Regions from separate parts of the Streptomyces sp. NPDC014733 genome, predicted to be linked through region 1. Evidence: riboswitches for the same ligand, from Rfam matches in the RefSeq annotation. Region 1 holds a riboswitch; each other region holds the start of a gene.
What was found. A riboswitch is a leader RNA that binds a small molecule or an ion and turns the genes downstream of it on or off. The one in region 1 is predicted to bind cyclic di-AMP.
Positions count from the first base shown of each region.

Region 2: it holds a riboswitch for cyclic di-AMP, as region 1 does, so the genes downstream of both, ACF1BH_RS21075 (transglycosylase family protein) here and ACF1BH_RS03200 (NlpC/P60 family protein) in region 1, are expected to answer to the same signal.
Region 3: it holds a riboswitch for cyclic di-AMP, as region 1 does, so the genes downstream of both, ACF1BH_RS24775 (C40 family peptidase) here and ACF1BH_RS03200 (NlpC/P60 family protein) in region 1, are expected to answer to the same signal.
Region 4: it holds a riboswitch for cyclic di-AMP, as region 1 does, so the genes downstream of both, ACF1BH_RS28135 (M23 family metallopeptidase) here and ACF1BH_RS03200 (NlpC/P60 family protein) in region 1, are expected to answer to the same signal.

Region 1 is NZ_JBIBYO010000001.1:718,008-723,093, reverse strand. It holds gene ACF1BH_RS03210 (GNAT family N-acetyltransferase) at 1-203, opposite strand, end outside; gene ACF1BH_RS03205 (hypothetical protein) at 316-669, shown strand; gene ACF1BH_RS03200 (NlpC/P60 family protein) at 810-1,955, opposite strand; cyclic di-AMP (ydaO/yuaA leader) riboswitch at 1,963-2,148, opposite strand; gene pcrA (DNA helicase PcrA) at 2,412-4,916, shown strand; gene ACF1BH_RS03190 (peptidoglycan DD-metalloendopeptidase family protein) at 4,988-5,086, opposite strand, start outside.
Region 2 is NZ_JBIBYO010000009.1:111,819-116,904, reverse strand. It holds gene eno (phosphopyruvate hydratase) at 1-545, opposite strand, end outside; gene ACF1BH_RS21075 (transglycosylase family protein) at 996-1,670, opposite strand; cyclic di-AMP (ydaO/yuaA leader) riboswitch at 1,675-1,883, opposite strand; gene ACF1BH_RS21070 (transglycosylase family protein) at 2,103-3,095, opposite strand; gene ACF1BH_RS21065 (cytochrome P450) at 3,328-4,650, opposite strand; gene ACF1BH_RS21060 (nucleoside triphosphate pyrophosphohydrolase) at 4,821-5,086, opposite strand, start outside.
Region 3 is NZ_JBIBYO010000012.1:216,347-221,432, reverse strand. It holds gene ACF1BH_RS24790 (urease subunit beta) at 1-51, opposite strand, end outside; gene ACF1BH_RS24785 (urease subunit gamma) at 69-371, opposite strand; gene ACF1BH_RS24780 (M28 family metallopeptidase) at 896-1,837, shown strand; cyclic di-AMP (ydaO/yuaA leader) riboswitch at 2,293-2,470, shown strand; gene ACF1BH_RS24775 (C40 family peptidase) at 2,475-2,939, shown strand; gene ACF1BH_RS24770 (ATP-binding protein) at 2,956-3,384, opposite strand; gene ACF1BH_RS24765 (8-amino-7-oxononanoate synthase) at 3,659-4,864, opposite strand; gene bioB (biotin synthase BioB) at 5,065-5,086, shown strand, end outside.
Region 4 is NZ_JBIBYO010000017.1:92,584-97,669, reverse strand. It holds gene ACF1BH_RS28140 (aldo/keto reductase) at 40-978, opposite strand; gene ACF1BH_RS28135 (M23 family metallopeptidase) at 1,182-2,330, opposite strand; cyclic di-AMP (ydaO/yuaA leader) riboswitch at 2,343-2,492, opposite strand; gene ACF1BH_RS28130 (DUF2332 domain-containing protein) at 2,881-3,987, shown strand; gene ACF1BH_RS28125 (PP2C family protein-serine/threonine phosphatase) at 4,124-5,086, opposite strand, start outside.

The DNA.
Region 1 (5,086 bases):
GGGGCCGGGACGATGTACCGCACGGCGTCCCGCGGAGATCCCAGCTCGATGCGGAAGCCGCCCGGGACCGCCCGCGGCGCCGGGTGGGTGCGGGCCCGCGCCCACCCGTGTGCCCAGACCTCGATGACCCGTACGAGACCGGCCCGGTCGGCGATGCCCACCGAGCCCCCTGAACCGGCGCCCTTGCCGTTCCCCAGCTCCATGCGCCGCAGCCTAGAACCGGCCCCACGGCGCGGACAGGCCACGAACAGGCCAGGAACAGCCGCGACGAGGCCCCCCGAAGGTGTTATGGGGGAGACCGTTACGATCCGTCGTATGGACGTAGTAATCAATGTCTTCGTCGGTCTGCACATCATTGGTATCGCCTCCCTGCTGGGGGGCTTTCTCACGCAGATGAAGGCGATGGGCGCGGGCACCGCCCGGTTCGTGCCGGCGATGCTGCACGGTGCGCTGACGATGCTGGTCACCGGCGTCGCGCTGGTCGGCCTGAACCAGGCCCAGGGCAGCTCCGTCGACAACATCAAGATCGGCGTCAAGCTGGCCGTCCTGGTCGTCATCCTGGGGCTGGTCTACGTCAAGCGGGACGAGGAGAGCATCGCCAAGCCGCTGTTCGGCACGGTCGGCCTGCTCACCATGGTCAACATCTTCATCGCGGTGCTCTGGACCTGAGCCCGACCGGGGCGCGCGGCCGCATCCCCCGCGCCCCCGGCACACTCCGCGTACGCCTCCGGCCCGGCCCCTCACCGAGGGACCGGGCCGGAGCCGTGCAACCGGGGAGGCGCGCGGTGCGACGGCCTCCCCGAGGGGCGTCACGCGGGGCGGACGCTGCCGTAGATCGGCATGTAGTAGATCGACTCGATGCGGACGCTGGCGCCCGGCTTCGGGGCGTGGATCATCTTGCCGTCGCCGATGTACATCCCGACGTGGCTGATGTCGTTGTAGAAGAACACCAGGTCACCGGGGGCGAGGTCCTTGGTGGCGACGCGCTGGCCGACCTTGACCTGGTCCCACGTCGTACGCGGCAGGCTCACCCCGGCCGCCTTCCACGCGGCCTGCGTCAGCCCGGAGCAGTCGTAGGAGTTGGGGCCGGTGGCGCCCCAGACGTACGGCTTGCCCATCTGGGCGCGGGCGAACGCGAGCGCCTTCTCGGCCTTGGTGCGGTACGAGCCGTCGGCCGGGCCGCCGCCCTGGCCCGGGTCGGTCGTGCCCGTACCGGGGGAGCCGGTGTCCGCGCCGCCGCCGGGCTGCTCGTGCTGCTTGCGCTCCTCCTCCTCGGCCTTGCGGCGGGCCGCCTCCTCCTTCTGGCGCTCCAGCTCCGCCAGCCGCGCCTTCTCCTGGGCGGTCAGCTCGGAGAGCAGCTGGCGGGCCTCGGCCAGCTTGCCCTGGACCGTCCGCTTGGAGCCGGCCAGCTCGGACCGCGACTCCTGGAGGCGGTCCAGGCTGCGGGTCGCCTCGGCCCGCTGGTGGGCGGCGGCGGCCTGTTGCTCCTGGTAGGCGTCGACGGCCTGCTGCTGCCGCCCGGTCAGCCGCTCCATCAGATGGCTGCGGTCGGCGAACTGCTGCGGGTCCTTGGAGAACATCAGCTGCGCGGTGGTGCTCACCCCGCCGCTGCGGTACTGCGCGGCGGCGAAGGTGCCCAGCTCCCGGCGGGCCTCGTTGAGCTTGCCGGTGCGGCGCGCCGCGGCGTCCTGGAGGTCGCTGACCTCGGACCGCCGCGCGTCGACGCGCTCCTTGACGGCGTTGTACTTCTGGGTCGCGACCTCGGCCTGGCGGTAGAGGGTGTCGACCTTCTTCTTGACCTCTTCGACGGTCGGCTTCGGGGAGCGGGGGGACGCCTCGGCAGACTGCGAGAGCAGGGTGACCGTGGCGAGGGCCGCGGTCGTCAGGCCGGCGGCCGTCCGGCGGCTGCCGGGCGAGATGAGGACGCGGGTACGCGGCTTGCGGTGCGACGGCAAGGCCGACGACTCCTTCCGTGGACCGCCTACCGGGTTAGCTGTCGGGTTCGGGCGGTGTCGCAGACGGAAGGCTTGCCCTACGGTCCGTACGTGCGCACGCGCGCGGCCGTACCGACCGATTCACCCCGGTGGTGCTGATGGGTCCCCGGCTCCGGGTGCCGTGGGGCAGGGCCGGACTCGGCGGAGGCGGCCCGTGCGGACGCTGTCGTCCACGGGATGCGGGCAGCCCGAGCGTGAACCTAGCCAACTCGTGTGGCTCCTGTGAAGGCAGATGTTCGATTTGCCCGAAACCTTTTCGTGGCCTGTGTGCATGAGGTGACGTTCGTGTGGGCAGGGCGAGGCTTCTGCGTGGAATGCCGGGTTCCCGGGGCGACGCGGAGCGGAACGCCCCGGACTTCCGGCCTTTCCCCGGCTCCGGCCCCGACTGTCAGTGGGGCGGCCTAGACTCGGTGGGCGATGAGCAGCCTCTTTGACGACAGCTTCCTGGCGGACCTCGCCCCCAAGGACGAGGAGCCCCCGCCGCCCCCCGAGGACGAGCACGGCCCGGCCCCGGAGGAGGTCCCGCACGACCTCTTCAGCGGGAAGTTCGACGCCCCCGTACCCCGGGACGCGCACTACCGCGACGGCGCCGCCCGCCCCGCGGTCGACCCGGCCACGCTCCTGGAAGGGCTCAACGACGCCCAGAAGGCCGCCGTGGTGCACTCCGGCGGCCCGCTGCTGATCGTCGCCGGAGCCGGTTCCGGCAAGACCCGGGTGCTCACCCACCGCATCGCGCACCTGCTCGCCGCCCGCGGCGTCCACCCCGGCCAGATCCTCGCGATCACCTTCACCAACAAGGCCGCCGGTGAGATGAAGGAGCGCGTCGAGGAGCTGGTCGGCCCCCGGGCCAACGCCATGTGGGTCTCCACCTTCCACAGCGCCTGCGTCCGCATCCTGCGCCGCGAGTCCAAGCACCTCGGCTTCACCTCGTCGTTCTCGATCTACGACGCCGCCGACTCCAAGCGCCTGATGGCCCTGGTCTGCCGCGATCTCGATCTCGACCCCAAGCGGTTCCCGCCCAAGTCCTTCAGCGCCAAGGTCTCCAACCTCAAGAACGAGCTCATCGACGAGGAGACCTTCGCCGGACAGGCGGCCGACGGCTTCGAGAAGACGCTGGCCCAGGCGTACGCGCTCTACCAGGCGCGGCTGCGCGAGGCCAACGCCCTGGACTTCGACGACATCATCATGACGACCGTCAACCTCCTCCAGGCGTTCCCGGACGTCGCGGCCCACTACCGCCGCCGCTTCCGCCACGTCATGGTCGACGAGTACCAGGACACCAACCACGCGCAGTACACCCTCGTGCGCGAGCTGGTCGGTCCGGCCGAATCCGCCGCCGAGCTGTGCGTCGTCGGCGACGCCGACCAGTCGATCTACGCCTTCCGCGGCGCCACGATCCGCAACATCCTCCAGTTCGAGGAGGACTACCCGGACGCCACGACGATCCTGCTGGAGCAGAACTACCGCTCCACCCAGACCATCCTCTCCGCCGCCAACGCCGTCATCGAGCGGAACGAGAACCGCCGCCCCAAGAACCTCTGGACCGAAGCCGGCGAGGGCCCCCGCATCACGGGGTACGTCGCCGACACCGAGCACGACGAGGCCCAGTTCGTCGCCGAGGAGATCGACCGCCTCACCGACGCGAAGGACGCCCGCGCCGGAGACGTCGCGATCTTCTACCGCACCAACGCCCAGTCCCGCGTCTTCGAGGAAATCCTCATCCGCGTCGGACTGCCCTACAAGGTCGTCGGCGGCGTCCGCTTCTACGAGCGCAAGGAGGTCCGCGACATCCTCGCGTACCTGCGGGTGCTCGCCAACCCGGAGGACACCGTCCCGCTCCGCCGGATCCTCAATGTCCCCAAGCGCGGCATCGGTGACCGCGCCGAGGCGATGATCGACGCCCTGGCACTCCGCGAGAAGATCAGCTTCCCCCAGGCGCTGCGCCGCGTCGACGAGGCGTACGGCATGGCCGCCCGCTCCGCCAACGCCGTCCGGCGCTTCAACACCCTGATGGAAGAGCTGCGCACCATCGTCGAGTCCGGCGCCGGACCGGCCACCGTCCTCGAAGCGGTCCTGGAGCGCACCGGATACCTGGCCGAGCTGCAGTCCTCCACCGACCCGCAGGACGAGACCCGGATCGAGAACCTCCAGGAACTCGCCGCCGTGGCCCTGGAGTTCGAGCAGGACCGCGTGGCCGGCCCCGCCGCGGAGGGCGCGGACGCCGATGCGGAGGAGCCCGTATCCGGTGGCACGCTCGCCGACTTCCTGGAGCAGGTCGCACTGGTCGCCGACTCCGACCAGATCCCCGACGAGGACGAGGACGGCAGCGGCGTCGTCACGCTCATGACCCTGCACACCGCCAAGGGGCTGGAGTTCCCGGTCGTCTTCCTCACCGGCATGGAGGACGGCGTCTTCCCGCACATGCGCGCCCTCGGCCAGACCAAGGAGCTGGAGGAGGAGCGCCGCCTCGCCTACGTCGGCATCACCCGCGCCCGCGAGCGCCTCTACCTCACCCGCTCCACGATGCGCAGCGCCTGGGGACAGCCGTCGTACAACCCGCCGTCGCGGTTCCTGGAGGAGATCCCCGCGTCGTTCGTCGACTGGCGGCGCACCGGCCCGGCGACCCCGTCCGCGACGATGGGCGGTATGCGCTCCGGCGGCAGCGGGGGCGGCGGCGGTCTCAGCTCCGGTTTCGGTACACCGCGGGCCAAGAGCGGCCCCAGCGGGTTCGCCACCCGGCGGGGCAACGACCGCCCGGCGGTGGCGCTCACCGTCGGCGACCGCGTCACCCACGACAGCTTCGGCCTCGGCACGGTCACCGGCGTCAAGGGCAGCGGGGACAACGCCGAGGCGACGATCGACTTCGGCGGTGAGAAGCCCAAGCGGCTGCTGCTGCGGTACGCCCCGGTCGAGAAGCTGTGAAAAAGGCCCGGCCCTCAGGGGGCCGGGCCACCACGCGGGCGCCTGCCGGAGTGACCGGCGGGCGCCGGACGTCAGTTGGGGTTGAGCCCGTGGCTCTGCAGCCACGGCAGCGGGTTGATCGGCGAGCCGCCGCCCGGCCGCACCTCGAAGTGCAGATGCGGGCCGGTGGA
Region 2 (5,086 bases), on a different contig from region 1:
CCCCAGCGCAGCGCCTCGGAGAAGGACTCCGCACCGATCGGGGCGATCATGAACTCCTGGATGTCGACGTTGGAGTCGGCGTGCGACCCACCGTTCAGGATGTTCATCATCGGGACGGGCAGGACGTGCGCGTTCGGGCCGCCGAGGTAGCGGAAGAGCGGCAGGTCGCTGGCCTCGGAGGCGGCGTGCGCGACGGCGAGGGAGACGCCGAGGATGGCGTTGGCGCCCAGCGAGCCCTTGTTGTCGGTGGCGTCCAGGTCGAACATGGCCTGGTCGATGAGGCGCTGCTCGGTGGCGTCGTAGCCGACCAGCTCCGGGCCGATCTGCTCGATGACGGCGAGAACGGCCTTCTCGACGCCCTTGCCCTGGTAGCGGTTGGGGTCCCCGTCGCGCAGCTCGACGGCCTCGAAGGCTCCGGTGGAGGCACCGGACGGGACGGCGGCCCGACCGGTGGAGCCGTCGTCGAGGCCGACCTCGACCTCGACCGTGGGATTACCTCGCGAGTCGAGAATTTCGCGGGCTACGACGACGTCGATGGACGGCACGTTGTCTCCTTCATGGGTGTCTGGAGTTCTGCGGCACGAGCCTAACGGCCCCCGGGCCTTCCGCTACCTCGCGGCCCGCAGGACGGGACGAAAGGTGCCTCGGACGCCGGGTTCCTGATATTCGACAACGAAGGCCGCGGAACGGAAAAGCAGCTGATAAGGGGCGGGCACGACGCTGTGTCCGGGACCAGGGTACGGAACGGCGAAACCCCGCCTCGGCGCGCGGAGGGCGGCGACGGCGGGGAGCCGGTGCCGCCCCGGGGACGTGCGCGCCGGGCGGGGTATCCCGTGGGGGGAGGTCCGCGGGTGAGCGGGGGCTCCCGGGCGGTGCCGGGGGCCGTGGCCCGCGGGGTCCGGGCGGCAGGCCGCCTCCCGGTCCGGTGTGCCGCGCGTACCGCCGTACGCACGGGATCGGAGGCCGGGAGGGGGCAGAGGCCCGGGGGTGCGGGATCAGACGTGGAGCTTCTGGCCCGGGAAGATGAGGTTCGGGTTGGAGCCGATGACGGACTTGTTGTCCGCGTAGACCGACTTCCAGTTCTTGCCGTGCGCCTTGGCGATCTTGGCCAGGGTGTCGCCGGACTTCACGGTGTAGTTGCCGTGGCCCATGACGTGGTGCTGCGGCGTCGCGGGACGGGACTGCTGCTGCGGGGCCTGCTGCTTCGGCGCCTGCTGCCGCGGGGCGGCCTTGGGCTGCGGGGCCTGCTGCTTGGGGGCGGCCTTGGTGGCGGAGGTGTTCAGGTCGGGGGACGGGCCACCGGCGGTGAGGTTGCCCGCACCGGCGCAGGACCAGGCGCCCGGGCCCTGGATGGCGAGGAGCTTCTCGGCGGCCTGGATCTGCTGGGCCTTGGTGGCCAGGTCGGCGCGGGGCGCGAACTGCGTGCCGCCGGCCGCCGCCCAGCTGGAGGCGGAGAACTGCAGGCCGCCGTAGTAGCCGTTGCCGGTGTTGATCGACCAGTTGCCGCCGGACTCGCACTGGGCGACGGCGTCCCAGGTGGAGACGGAGGCGGCGGAGGCGTTGGTGGCGCCCATCAGCGGGACGGCCACGGCGGCGCCGGCGACACCGGCGAGGGTGGCGACGCGGACGGCCTTGGAGGGGCGACGGTGCTTGGCCTTGTTGATCAGCATGCTTCGTTTTCCTCACCGACGCCTGCGAGGTGAGCTGTCGGGTTCGGGCGGTGTGGATTGCCCGGCCGTGTGACGCGCACACGGCTTCACCCCAAGCCGGTTGACCCGCTTTCACGGGCGGGGCCGGCGCTTACCTTGGGTCCCCCGCTCCTGCCTTCGGCGCTTGCGCGTCGACCACCTTCGCCCACCGGCAGGATTCGGCGTGTGAACGAAGGGCCCGCTTTGGCGAGCGGTCCTGACCGTAAACAGAACCCCCCGTGTCGTTCAAACCCCGCTTTCTGCACCCAGTTGACCGCCAACGGCCGCAGAAGGCACATATTTCCGCAGGTAGGACACGGTGCGGAATCGAAGGGCAGGTCGGGACACCCCGGACGGCGACGAGACCCATGTCTCACTTTCGCCAAAACGGGCAAAAGCCGCCTATCGGCTCGATCAGTGGCCCAGGTCGAGGAGTTGACCTGGGTGGATGAGGTCCGGGTCGGCGCCGATGACGTCCTCGTTGCGCTCGTACAGCGCGGGCCAGCCGCCGGGCAGGTCGCGCGCCTCGACGATGGCTGACAGGTTGTCACCGGAGCGCACGGTGTACGCGCCCTCGTCCGGGTCCGTCCGCTCACCGCCGCGCGAGGCGTGCCGCCCCGGGGCGCGGTCGCCGTCCGCGTCGGCGTCGCTGCCGCCGCGATGGCGCCCGGAGCCGTCGCCGTCACGGGAGCCGCCGGTGTCCGCCGGAGGCGTCGCACGGGACGGGTGCGAGGGCTCGGAGGGGTGCGAGGCGTGGTCGGACGGGTCGGTGGACGGCTCGCCGGACGGGCCGGGCGTACCGGGCCGCTGCGAGCCTTCGGGTGCCTCGGGGGAGCCGGTGGCGTCGGGCGAGGTGGACGGGTCCGGGGAGTCGGACGGGTCCGGGGTGCCCTTCGGGGTGGCCGGGTCGGTGGTGTCCGGCGCCGAGGGCGTCTCCTGGTCGGAGTCGGTGCCGGTACCGGTGTGGGCGTCGTCCGCACCGGCGGGCGGGGTGGTGACGGAGCCACCGGGGTCGACGTCGGGCGCCGCGCCGTCCTCGGTGAGTCCGGCCTCGGACGCGCAGCGCGGCCAGGCCTCGGGGCCGCGGTCGGCGAGGATCGCCTGGGCCACGGCTATCTGCTGGGCGCGGCTGGCCAGGTCGGGGCGGGCCGCGTACTCCAGGCCGCCGTAATCGCGCCACATGTCGAGGGTGAGCTGGAGTCCGCCGTAGAAACCGTTGCCACCGGCGCTGGACCAGATGCCGCCGGACTCGCACTGGGCGACCCGGTCCCAGGTGGAGGTGTCGGCGGCGTGGGCGGCGCCCGCGCCGAGAAGGGGCAGGGCGAGGCCCGCGCCGGTCACACCCGCCGTGACAAAGAGGGCCGGTGCCTGGCGGGGGCGACGGTGTCTGCCGTTGCCGGTGCGCATGCGATTGCCTTTCGAGCGGCGGTTGAGTTGTCCGTCCCGCCGCCCCGGTCCGGCCGCCCGGGATCCGGTACGGCGTCCACCGGGGCGATGGAGCGCTTGTTCGGTGGCAAGGTAACCGGGCTCACGGGGCGTCACAAGCCGGTGTAGCGGAGATCACGTGTAGGTCACGTGGCTGATGGAGCGTCAACTTCCGGGCTGCGGACGGCCGTCCGCGCAGGTGGACGGCGTGTCGTCAGGGGGCCGGGGTGAACTCCACGGGGAGGGCGCGCAGACCGCGCATGATGAGCCCGCCACGCCACCGCAATTCCTCCGGATCCGCCGCGAGCCGGATGTCCGGCAGGCGGGTCAGGAGGGTGGCGAGCGCGGTCCGCCCTTCGAGGCGGGCGAGCGGCGCGCCGAGGCAGTAGTGGATGCCGTGGCCGTAACCGAGGTGCGGGTTGTCGGTGCGGCGCAGGTCGAGGGTGTCCGGGGCGTCGAAGCGCGCGGGGTCGCGGTCGGCGGCGGCGAGCACCACCAGCACCGGATCGCCGACGGCTATCCGCTCCCCGCCGAGCGTCAGCTCCTCGGTCGCGAACCGCCAGGTGGCCAGCTCGACCGGGCCGTCGTAGCGCAGCAGCTCCTCGATACCGGTGGTCAGCACCTCGCGGTCGCCGGCGGCCAGCGACTTCTGGAGGAGTTCACGCTGGTCGGGGGTGCGCAGCAGGGCGTAGGTGCCGTTGCCGATGAGGTTGACGGTGGTCTCGAAACCGGCGAAGAGCAGGATGAACGCCATCGCGGCGACCTCGTTCTCGGTGAGGTGCTCGCCGTGGTCGGAGGCGCGGATCAGGCCGGAGATCAGGTCCTCGTCGGGCGCGGGCTCGGGCGGCAGGACGGCGCGCTTGCGGTGGATCAGCTCGGCGAGGTAGCCGCGGATCTTCTTGACCGCCTTGGCGACGCCGCCGCGCGGCCCGCCGCCGGTGCCGCCCGGCTTGGTGTGGCGGAGCATCATCCCGGCCCAGTCCCGGAAGTCGTCCTGGTCCTCACGCGGGACGCCGAGCAGGTCGCAGATGGCGTAGATGGGCAGCGGGAAGGCGAACTCGTGGATGAGGTCGGCCTCGCCGCGGGCGGCGAAGCCGTCGATGAGCGCGTCGGTCAGCTCCTGGACGCGCGGCGCGAAGGCGGCGACGCGGCGCGGGGTGAACGCCTTGGAGACCAGACGGCGCAGCCGGGTGTGGTCGGGCGGGTCGATGTTGAGCAGATGCGTCATGAGGTTGGCGCTGCGCTCGCCGGGGATGCCGACCTTGCCCTTGCCGTGGGCGCCCTCGCTGTGGTGCACCGGGTTCTTCGACAGCCGGGCGTCGGCGAGCGCCTGCCGCGCGTCGGCGTACCGCGTCACCAGCCATGCCTCGACGCCGCTGGGCAGCTCCGTGCGGTGCACCGGCGCGTGCTCCCGCAGCCAGGCGTAGGCCGGGTACGGGTCGGCGCCGAACTCCCAGGTGAAGAGGGCGGGGGCGGGCGGGGCGGCGGCCGCGGGGTGCGCGGGGCATCCGGGGGCGGTGTCGGGCGTGTGGTGCACCTTTCGACGGTAACCGCTGCTCGGGGCGGTACGGGCAGCGCGGGTGCGGGGCACGGCAGCGGGCCCGCGCCCCGGGAGCGGGCCCGCCGGGGCGGCGGGGCGGCGGGGCGGCACCCCGGCGGTGCCCGCGCCCGGGGCGGCGGACCGCCCCGCCGCCCCGGGCAACCCTCTTATCCGGGTATCTCGGGCATCTCTGGCATCTCGGGTGTCTCAGGTGTCCCGGGCGTCTCCTCCGCCGCCGGCAGCCCCTCCGCCGCGCGGATCGCGTCGCGGTAGGTGCGGGCGGCGGCGCGGAGGGCGGTTTCGGGGTCGGTGCCCTCGGCCTCGGCACGGGCGGCCAGGGCCAGGAGTTCGTAGCCGATGCCAGGGCCCGACGGGCGGACGTCGAGTCCGGCGGTGCGGGCGCGGGAGGCGAGCTTGGCGGCGAGGGCCAGGG
Region 3 (5,086 bases), on a different contig from region 1:
TTCGTTGAGGCGGACCGGCTCGTCGGCGTAGAGGATCTGTCCCGGGATCATGTTCTGCTCTCCCGCGGTCAGTTGATGGGTTCGTGAACGGTGACGAGCTTGGTGCCGTCGGGGAAGGTGGCCTCGACCTGCACGTCGTGAATCATTTCCGGGACGCCGTCCATGACGTCGTCGCGGGTGAGCACCTGGCGCCCGGAGGACATCAGCTCGGCGACCGTACGGCCGTCGCGAGCCCCTTCGAGGATGTGGGCGGTCAGCAACGCTATGGATTCCGGGTGGTTGAGCTTCAGCCCCCGTGCCCGTCGCTTTTCGGCCACGTCGGCTGCCACATGAATCATCAGGCGTTCCTGCTCATGCGGGGTCAGTTGCATACGTTCCACCTCACAGACTTCCTGCCCGGGTATGCGTTCGCCCAGGTCACAGGCGTGGACACGCCCGCATGGGTAGATGTATCACACAGCGACTAAAGGGAAAGCAAACCGTGCCTCCGCAAGAGGTCATCAACACCCCATCCCGCAGAGCCCAGTTCGGGCCCATTTCCGTGGCGTTACATGTCCGGCCACCTGCGGAACCCTTCTCAGCGCTGGAGTGCGGGCACTTCCCTTACCGGGAGTTACCGAGTGGCGACCGATTTCCCCTTCCGGATTTCCCGCCGCAGGAATTCCCGACGGCCGGAATGCGGTGGCGAATTCCACACACCGGAACGCCCGCCGGACCGAACGGACACCCCGTCCCGGGCGCGGCGAATTGGATGCTCCGGGCAATCCGGACCCGGCACCGCTCGACGAACACCACTGTCCGGTATCCGCCCTTGACGGGGCGGAGATCGCTCACGATCCTCATGTGCGCGTCAAACGCTCCGCACCACCCCCCACACCAGTATCGGAGCCACACCGTGACTCGCACCGCCCGTACCCGTCGCCTCACCCTCGCCACCGGCGCCTGCGCCGCCGTCGTCGGACTGCTCGGCGTCGCGGCCAGCGCCCAGGCGACCGCACCGACCGCCGCCCCCGACATCCCGGTGGCCGACGTCAAGGCCGACCTCGCCAAGTTCCAGTCCATAGCCGACGCCAACAACGGCACCCGCGCCCACGGCACCGCCGGATACCAGCAGTCGCTCGACTACGTGAAGGGCAAGCTGGACTCCGCCGGGTTCACCACGAAGGTCCAGGAGTTCACCAGCGGCGGCGAGAAGGGGTACAACCTCATCGCCGACTGGCCCGGCGGCGACGAGAGCAAGACCGTGATGTCCGGCGCCCACCTCGACTCCGTCCCCGCCGGCCCCGGCATCAACGACGACGGCTCCGGCTCGGCCGGGATCCTGGAGGTCGCGCTCGCGGTCGCCAAGGCGGACCTCAAGCCCACCAAGCACCTGCGCTTCGGCTGGTGGGGCGACGAGGAGGACGGCATGATCGGCTCCTCCCACTACGTCGACTCGCTCGGCGCCGACACCGCGAAGATCGACTCGTACCTGAACTTCGACATGATCGGCTCCCCCAACCCCGGCTACTTCGTCTACGACGACGACGCGCGGCTGGAGAAGGTGTTCAAGGACTGGTTCGCCACCAAGAACATCGCCACCGAGAAGGAGACCGAGGGCGACGGCCGCTCCGACCACGCGCCGTTCAAGGACGCCGGGGTCCCGGTCGGCGGGCTGTTCTCCGGCGCCGACTACATCAAGACCGACGCCCAGGCCAAGGCGTGGGGCGGCGAGGCGGGCAAGGCGTTCGACGCCTGCTACCACGAGGCCTGCGACACCACGAAGAACATCGACGACACCGCACTGGACAACCACACCGACGCCATCGCCCACGCGATCTGGGAGCTGAGCTCCTGACCTTCCGCGCCCCGCGCGTCACCGGCCGGCCCCACCCGGCCGGCCCCGGCCCGGTCGCCCTTCCCGGCGGCCGGGCCGCGGCATGTCCCGGCGGCGGCCGGCCGCCGTGCGCTTCGCCCCGGAGGCGGTCGCGCCCGACGCCCCTCGCCCGACCGGGCTCGCCCGCACGGACCAGCCGGTTCCGGGCGGTCGCGGGGGCGTCGCGTTGCGGAACCCCGGTGCGGAGCGCACCGCGTGCGTGCGCTTTTCCGCTGGTCCGGAGCGCGCGGGCGGATACGGCGACCGCCACACCACGCCCCGAAAGCACCATTTGACGCATTTGTGACGAATGTCACACTTCGTCATTTCAGCGCGGAATCCGGCCGCCCGATGCGTGACGATCCCCTGGACGACAAGCCCCCGCCGCAGCGGCGGGGCGGTCCGGGCGGACGCCGAATCCTGCCGCCGTCCCGGATGTCAGGTCGACGCGGACGCACCGGCAGGAGCGGAGGACCCGAGCACGACGGGACCACGGCACCAGGGCGCACGCCCTGCGCCGACGGGTCCCTTGGGGTGAAGCCGTACGCATGGCCGGGCACCTTCGCCTGCCCGAACCCGACAGGTCTTCCTTCGCAGGCGGCTGACGAAGGGTTTGCGCATGACTGTGCGCATGCATCTGCCGGCCGCGGTCGCCCGGGCCGGAACCATCTCCGCTCTCACACTCGCGACCGTCGGCGCGACCGTCGCGCTGCCCCCGGGTGCCGACGCCACCTCCGTCTCCGCCACCGCGGTACGGATCGCCGCGTCCAAGAAGGGCGCGCCCTACCAGTACGGCGCCCGGGGGCCGCACCGCTTCGACTGCTCGGGGCTGACGCAGTACGCCTTCAAGCGCGCCGGACGGAGTCTGCCCCGCACCGCCGCCGCGCAGTACAACCGCACCCGGCACATCCGCGCCTCCACCCGCAAGGCAGGTGACCTGGTCTTCTTCCACGGCAGCGGGGGCGTCTACCACGTCGGGATCTACGCCGGTCACAGCCGCATCTGGCATGCGCCGCGCACCGGCACCGTCGTCCGGCTGGAGAAGATCTGGACCGGCGCGGTGTCGTACGGCCGGGTCGGCTGAGCGGCGCGGCCGCCCGTCACACCCCGGCGGGCGGCCACGGCAGCCGGACCCGGACGGTCTTGCCGCCGCCCGGCTCCGCCACCGTCGTCACCTCTCCCCCGGACTCTGCGGCCAGCAGGCCGACGATGAGCAGCCCGCGGCCGCCGTCCCGGCACAGATCGGCGGCGAGCCGCCGGGGCGGCCGGGGGTCGCGGTCCGTGACCCCCGCGGTCAGCGTCTCGTCGCGATCGAGCCGCAGGGCGAGGGTGAAGTACGGGGAGGTGCCACCGGTGTGCCGGACGGCGTTGGTGGCCAGTTCGGAGACGATCAGCCGGACCGCGTCGGTGAGCGGCGCGGCCCGGTCCAGGCCCCAGGCGCCGAGCACCGCGGAAACGTGCCTGCGCGCGGCCGCGACCGACTCCGGTGCGCCGGGGAGGGTCAGGGTGGATTCCTGGTGATCTGCCATCGCGGTGCCGTCCTTCTTCCCACCGGGGTCGGATCCGGCGCACGGGCGGGAGGCGGGACGCCGCTCGGTCACCGGGTCGGCCGCGCACGCCGGGGTGCGGACCGGCGGTCCATGCTGCCGGTACGCCCCGTCATCCACCACGAAATGCCCATATCTCTCGCCCAAAGCGGTGAATCCTCCCGTACGGGAGCGGGTCGCGGCCCCGCGACGGCCACCCGGCGGCTAACGGCGGCTCCGGCGCACGCGCCGCCCGGCGGGTCAGTCGCCCGGCGGGTCAGCCGCGCGGCGCGGTCTCCGCCAGGGTGCGCACCGCCGCCCGCAGCTGGGTGTCCGTCAGGTCGGCGCGGGCCGTCAGCCGGACCCTGGAGACGCCGTCGGGGACGGACGGCGGGCGGAAGCAGCCGACCAGCACTCCGGCGGCGCGGCAGTCGGCCGCCCAGCGGACGGCGGCGTCCGGCGACGGCGCGCGGACCGCGACGACGGCGGCGTCCGGCCGGACCGCTGCCAGCCCGGCGGCGGTCAGCCGCCGGTGCAGCGCGGCGGCGACCTCGCGGGTGCGGGCCGCGCGCTCCGGTTCGCGGCGCAGCAGCCGCAGCGCGGCGAGCGCGGCGCCCACCGCCGCCGGGGCGAGCCCGGTGTCGAAGATGAACGTCCGCGCGGTGTTGACCAGATGCTCGATGACCCGTGCCGGACCGAGGACCGCGCCGCCCTGGGAGCCGAGCGACTTCGACAGCGTCACGGTGGCGACGGTGTCCGGGGCCCCGGCGAGCCCGGCGGCGGCCACGGCGCCGCGCCCGCCGTCACCGAGCACCCCGAGCCCGTGGGCGTCGTCGACGAGGAGGCCCGCGCGGTGGCGGCGGCAGGCGGCGGCGAGGGCGGGCAGCGGGGCGGCGTCGCCGTCGACGGAGAACACCGCGTCGGTGACGGTGAGCGCCGGGCCGCCGTGCGCGGCGAGCGCGGCGTCCACGGCGGCTGGGTCGGCGTGGGCGACGACGGCCTTACGGGCGCGGGAGAGGCGGCAGCCGTCGATGAGGGAGGCGTGGTTCTGCGCGTCGGAGACGACGAGGGCGCCGGTGCCGGTGAGGGCGGTGACGGCGGCGAGGTTGGCGGCGTACCCGGAGGAGAGGACCAGGGCCGCCTCGAAGCCGCAGAACGCGGCGAGTTCGGCCTCCAGCGTGGCGTGGAGTTCGGTGGTGCCGGTGACCAGCCGGGAGCCGGTGGCGCCGGCGCCCCAGCGGTGCGCGGCCTGGGCGGCGGCGCGGGTGACCAGCGGGTGGCGGGCGAGTCCGAGATAGTCGTTGCTCGCCAGGTCCAGCAGTTCGCACTGGGCGGAGCGGGGGCGCAGGGTGCGGTGCAGTCCGGCGTGCAGCCGTTGCCGGTGGGCCTCGTCGAGCCAGTCGAACGCCGCGCCGGGATCCGGCGGGGCCTCGTCGGCGCGGGGGGCGTCACGGGGCGGCGGCAGGGCGGGATCCGCTGGCATCGGCTTCCTTCGCTTCCCTTGCGGCCCCGCCCGCGAGGGCCGTCGGCGTCACGGGCGGGGTCGTTGGCGATTGTGGACTGCCGATAGACGTTAGTGGTCGTTCCACCGCCTCAGGGTGTGGTGATACACACACCCCGATCCGGGCGCGTTGTGGGAATCCTCCTTGGCCAGGGGCACCGGCGTACGTCAGGATCATCGCCATGGAGCTGCTGAACACGTTGG
Region 4 (5,086 bases), on a different contig from region 1:
GCGCACGGCCCCAGGGGCGGACCGGCCGTTCGCCCCTTCCTACGCCGAAGCCTCGTCCAGCAGCTTCTGTTCCTCGGCGGTGAGCCGGAGGTCCTGGACGGCCAGGAGGGCCGGGAGCTGGGCGGTGGTGCGGGCGCTGGCGATGGGGGCGGTGACCGTGGGGCGGGCGGCGAGCCAGGCGAGAGCGACGGTGGCCACCTCCGCGCCGTGTGCTGTGGCGACGGCGTCCAGGGCGGTCAGGACGCGGACGCCGCGGTCGGTGGCGAGGTGGGCGGCTGCCTTGCCGGAGCGGACGCTGTCGACGTCCGTGCCGGGACGGTACTTGCCGGTCAGGAAGCCGGAGGCGAGCCCGTAGTACGGGACGGCGCCCACGTCGTGGCGGGCGGCGACCTCGGCCAGTTCGCCCTCGTAGGTGTCGCGGGAGACCAGGTTGTACTGCGGCTGGAGGGCGACGTAGCGGGCCAGGCCCTCGCGCTCGGAGAAGGACAGCGCCTCCTCCAGGCGGGCGGCCGAGATGTTGGAGGCGGCGATCTCACGGACCTTGCCGGCCCGGACGAGGTCGTCGAGGACGGTCAGGAACTCGCCGACCTCCAGCGACTCGTCGTCGTAGTGGGTGTAGTAGAGGTCGATGTGGTCGGTGCGCAGGCGGCGCAGCGAACCCTCGACGGCCTTCTTGATCGTGGCGGCGGAGAGGCCCTTGAGGCCGGGGAGGGCACCGACCTTGGTGGCGATGACGACGTCGTCGCGGTTGCCGCGGGCGGCGAGCCAGTTGCCGATGACGGTCTCGGACTCGCCGCCCTCGTTGCCGGGAACCCAGGCCGAGTAGGCGTCGGCGGTGTCGATGAAGTTGCCGCCGCCGGCGACGTACGCGTCGAGCACCGCGAACGACTCGGCCTCGTCGGTGGACCAGCCGAAAACGTTGCCGCCGAGGCAGAGCGGGGAGACGGAGAGCGAGCCGAGAGGCTTACGTGTGGTCATGCCGTCATTCAACACACCGCGCGGCGGCGGCATTTCCGGGCCGCGGCATCCGGGTGTACCGGCCCCGGCACACCTGGCAGCCCATCCGCGCGGGCGGCCCGGAGCCCGGCGCGCGGTGGTGGCCCGGAGCCCGGCCCGGCGCGCGACGTCCTCACGCGCGCCCCGGACGCGAGCCCCGGACTCCCCTCAGGGCCGCAGCGGGCTCAGACGTTCAGACCCCGGGCCCGCAGCCACGGCATCGGGTCGATCGGGCCGCCGCCACCGGGACGGACCTCCAGGTGGAGATGGGGGCCGGTGACGTTCCCGGTGGCGCCGACGCGGCCGATGACCTCGCCGGTGGAGACCTTGCCGCCGGTCTTCACCATCGACGAGAGGTGGCAGAACCACAGCTCCGTACCGTCGTCGAGGGTGAGGACGATGCGGTAGCCGTACGCACCGGCCCAGCCCGCCTGGGTGATGGTGCCGGAGTGGACGGCCTTGACGGGCGTGCCCGTGGGGGCGGCGAAGTCCTGGCCCGTGTGGTCGGCGGCCCAGCGGTCACCGGCCTGGCCGAAGCCGGCGGTGAGGGTGTACGAGGTGACCGGCAGCAGATAGCTCTTGGCCAGCTCGGCCAGGCGCGCGGCCTCGGCCTTCGCGCGGGCCTCGGCCTCGCGCTTCGCCTTGGCGGCCGCCTCCTTGCGCGCGGCCTCGGCGCGCTCCGCCTTCGCGTCGGCCACCGCCTCCTTGTGGTCGCTCGCGGCGGTCTGCTCCGCGCGGGCGAGCGCGCGGTGTTCGGCGGCCTCCCGGGCGTCGCGCTCACCGGCCTCCTGCTGGGTGTCGGCCTGCTGGAGGATGCGGCTGCGCAGCGCCTCCCCGGCGCCCGTGCCCTGCCCGTCCTCGGCGGTGAGGCCGGCGGACGAGAGCGGCGCCGCGGTGGTGGCCGGGCCGGACGCGTCGTCGGAGCCGAGCAACGGCCCGATGCCGGGCAGCGATTCGGCGGCCGGCAGCGCTCCGGTGACGTCGGAGGCGAGGGCGCCGATGTCCGGCATGGAGATCGGGACCGGCGGCTTGTCCTCGGCGGTCGCCATGCCGCCGGCGCCGACCGCCGCGATCACCCCGACGCCGAGGACCGTGCCGCTGCGGGCCAGCGCGGAGCGCTGCTTCCCGACGCGGTGCCGGCCGCGGACGGACCGCACGGACTCCTCGGTCGGGTTCCACTCGCCGGGACCGTCGTCCGCGACACCGTACGGGCCGGGGCCCTCCGGGGCGAACGCGCCCGGAGCGAAGGTGGCCGTATCGGTCAGGGAATCCGGCAGATCCTGGGGGAGGGGGTGGGCGGACGGAGCCTCGGGGGCAAGCCTGTTGGACGCCACGGGGGCGCACTCCTTTCCTTCCTTCGCGCCTACCGGGTTAGCTGACGGGTTCGGAGCAGGAAGGTCTCCTACGGGCGGCCTCTGGCCGAGGCGTCCGATTCACCCCATGGAGGTGGTTCCCCGGTTCCCTCGGCGCCGCTCGGGACACCGCGGCAAAGACAGGACACGTCACGGCAGTTCACGAAATATCGACGCATCGGCGTGCGGGGAGACGCCGTAGCGGGAAGTGACCACCGGTGTGCCTGGGTGCCCGGCATACCTGAAGAGCGCGTACGGGATTCGGCGTGGGGGCACGGTGCCGCCTCTGCGACGGCTGGGACGACCGCGCTCCGTTATCGGACAGTAATAGAGATCGCGGCCGATTTCCAAGCGATCCCGCGAATCCCCTCCGTACGACGACGGCTCTTGGCCAAGACTTTTCGGGGCAACGTCCGTGCAAACCGGTCGAGTTGATCACCCTTCACGAAACGGCCTGCGGATGATTGTGCATCACTTGTTATGCGGAGGGGTGCGCACTCCTCACGCTCCGTGAGGGCAGTAGCGTCTGATCATGGTCGTCGACTTCGTCAACAACGCACAGGCCCTGGCAGCGCGCTACCGGGACTTCTCCTGGAGGGAGGCGCGGGGCCGCTGCGCGGCCCACGAGGAGCTGACGGCACGGATCGGGCAGGACCCGGAGCTGTGCGAACTCCTCGCCGCGTCCCTCCCGGTGGGCAACAAGCAGCAGCCCAACCTCCTGCTGGCGGCCGTCCGCCACCTCGACGGCCCGCACGCCGAGCAGGGCCCGCGCGGTGAGCCGGCGTACGGCCGCTGGCGCGAGTGGACGATCCGGCACTGGGACGAGGTCCGTGCGGTCGTCATGAGCCGCTCCACCCAGACCAACGAGCCGGGCCGCTGCGCCACCTTGCTGCCTCTCCTGGCCCGCCTCCGCGGCCCGTTGGCCCTCCTGGAGGTCGGCACCTCGGCCGGTCTCTGCCTCCACCCGGACCGCTACCGGTACGCGTACGAGCCGGACGCCGCCCCAGGGGCCCCCGGGCCGGACACGTCCCCGGAGGCGCACGTCCTCGGCGCCCCGGACAGCCCGGTCACCTTCCGGTGCCGCGTCGGACGGGAGGACCGGGTGGCCGCGGCGGATGCGGCGACGCCCGCGCGGCTCCCGGAGATCGTGTGGCGCGGCGGCATCGACCTCACGCCGCTCGACCCGGTGGACGACCCCGAGGCGCTGCGCTGGCTACGGTCCCTGGTGTGGCCGGGCACCCCGGAGCGGGCACAGCGGCTGACGGCGGCGGTGGACGCGGTACGGGCGGCGCCGCGGCCCGAGATCGTCCGCGGCGACCTGGTCGAGGAGTTGCCGGCGCTGGCGGCGCGGGTCCCGGCGGACGCCACACTCGTCGTCTTTCACACCTCGGTACTGCCGTATCTGCCGCCCGCGCACCGGGAGCGGTTCGCCGACCGGGTGCGCGCGCTGCTCGCCGGGCGGCCGGGCGGCGGCCACTGGATCTCCCAGGAACACCACTCCGTCACCCCGTGGCTCCCCGCCCCGGCCGCCGGCCGCCTCACCCCGGGCCACCGGGAACAGCTGCTGACCCTCGCGCTGGACGACCGCCCGGTGGCCCTGACGGGGGCACACGGCCAGAGCCTCCACTGGGTGGCGTAGAGGTCTCCGCCCACGGGGCCGTACCGGCGCGCGGGAGCCGGCCGCGCGCCCCGCGTGCCGGGGCGGCCCCGGGCTCCCCGCGCGCCCGGCGCGTGCCCGCGCTCCGCGCGCCCCGTCACTCCCCCGTGCTCCGGCCCTACTCCTCCAACGGCCGCTGCACCGCCAGCAGCGCCATGTCGTCCGTGCCCGCCCCGCCCGTGTGCGCGGCGACCTCGGTGACCAGCGTGTCCAGCAGCCGGTCGGGCCCGGAGAAGACCCGGCCGCGCAGCCGGGCCACCGGGTCGTAGAACTCCCCCGCCCGGTCGCGCGCCTCGGTCAGCCCGTCGGTGAACAGCAGCAGGAGCGAACCGGCGGGGTAGAACAGCTCGTCCGCGCGGTCCGGCCACCCGGCCACCTCGCTCATCCCCAGCGGCAGCGCGTGCACCGCGGGCACCAGTGTCCGCAGCCCGCCGTCCGGGGTGAGCAGCAGCGGTGGCGGATGCCCCCGGTTCAGGACGCGCAGCACGGCGCGCTCCCCGGACGGGATCTCCGCGAGCACGGCCGTGGTGAACCCCTCGTACTGGTCGAGGCCCTCGCGCCGCCGCCCCTCCCGCTGGAGCGCCCGCTCCAGCCGCCCGGCCACCGCCTCCAGCGTCGCCTCCTGCTCCGCCGCCTCCCGGAACGCCCCGATGACGATCACCGCCGCCTCGACCGCCTCCAGCCCCTTCCCCCGCACGTCGCCGACGATCAGCCGGACCCCGTGCGGCGTCTCCTGCACCGCGTACAGGTCCCCGCCGATCCGCGCGTCGGCCTGCGCCCCCACGTAACGGGCGGCGACCGCCAGCCCCCCGATCCGCTCCGGCGGCGTCGGCAGCACCGCCCGCTGGGCCGCCTCGGAGACATCGCGTACGGAGGCGAGCCGGGCGTCGGAGAGGCGGACGACGCGGTTGATGCCGAGGGCGAGGAGGGCGACGACGAAGACGGTGGAGACCCCGGTGGCGGCCAGGCCGGTGTCCCGGGTACTGGCGTAGAGCGCCGCCGCCACTGCGCCGAGCACCGCCGCGAGGACGGTGAGCGCCGTGTTCCGCAGCGAGTACAGCGGCGCGGCGACCAGCGGCGC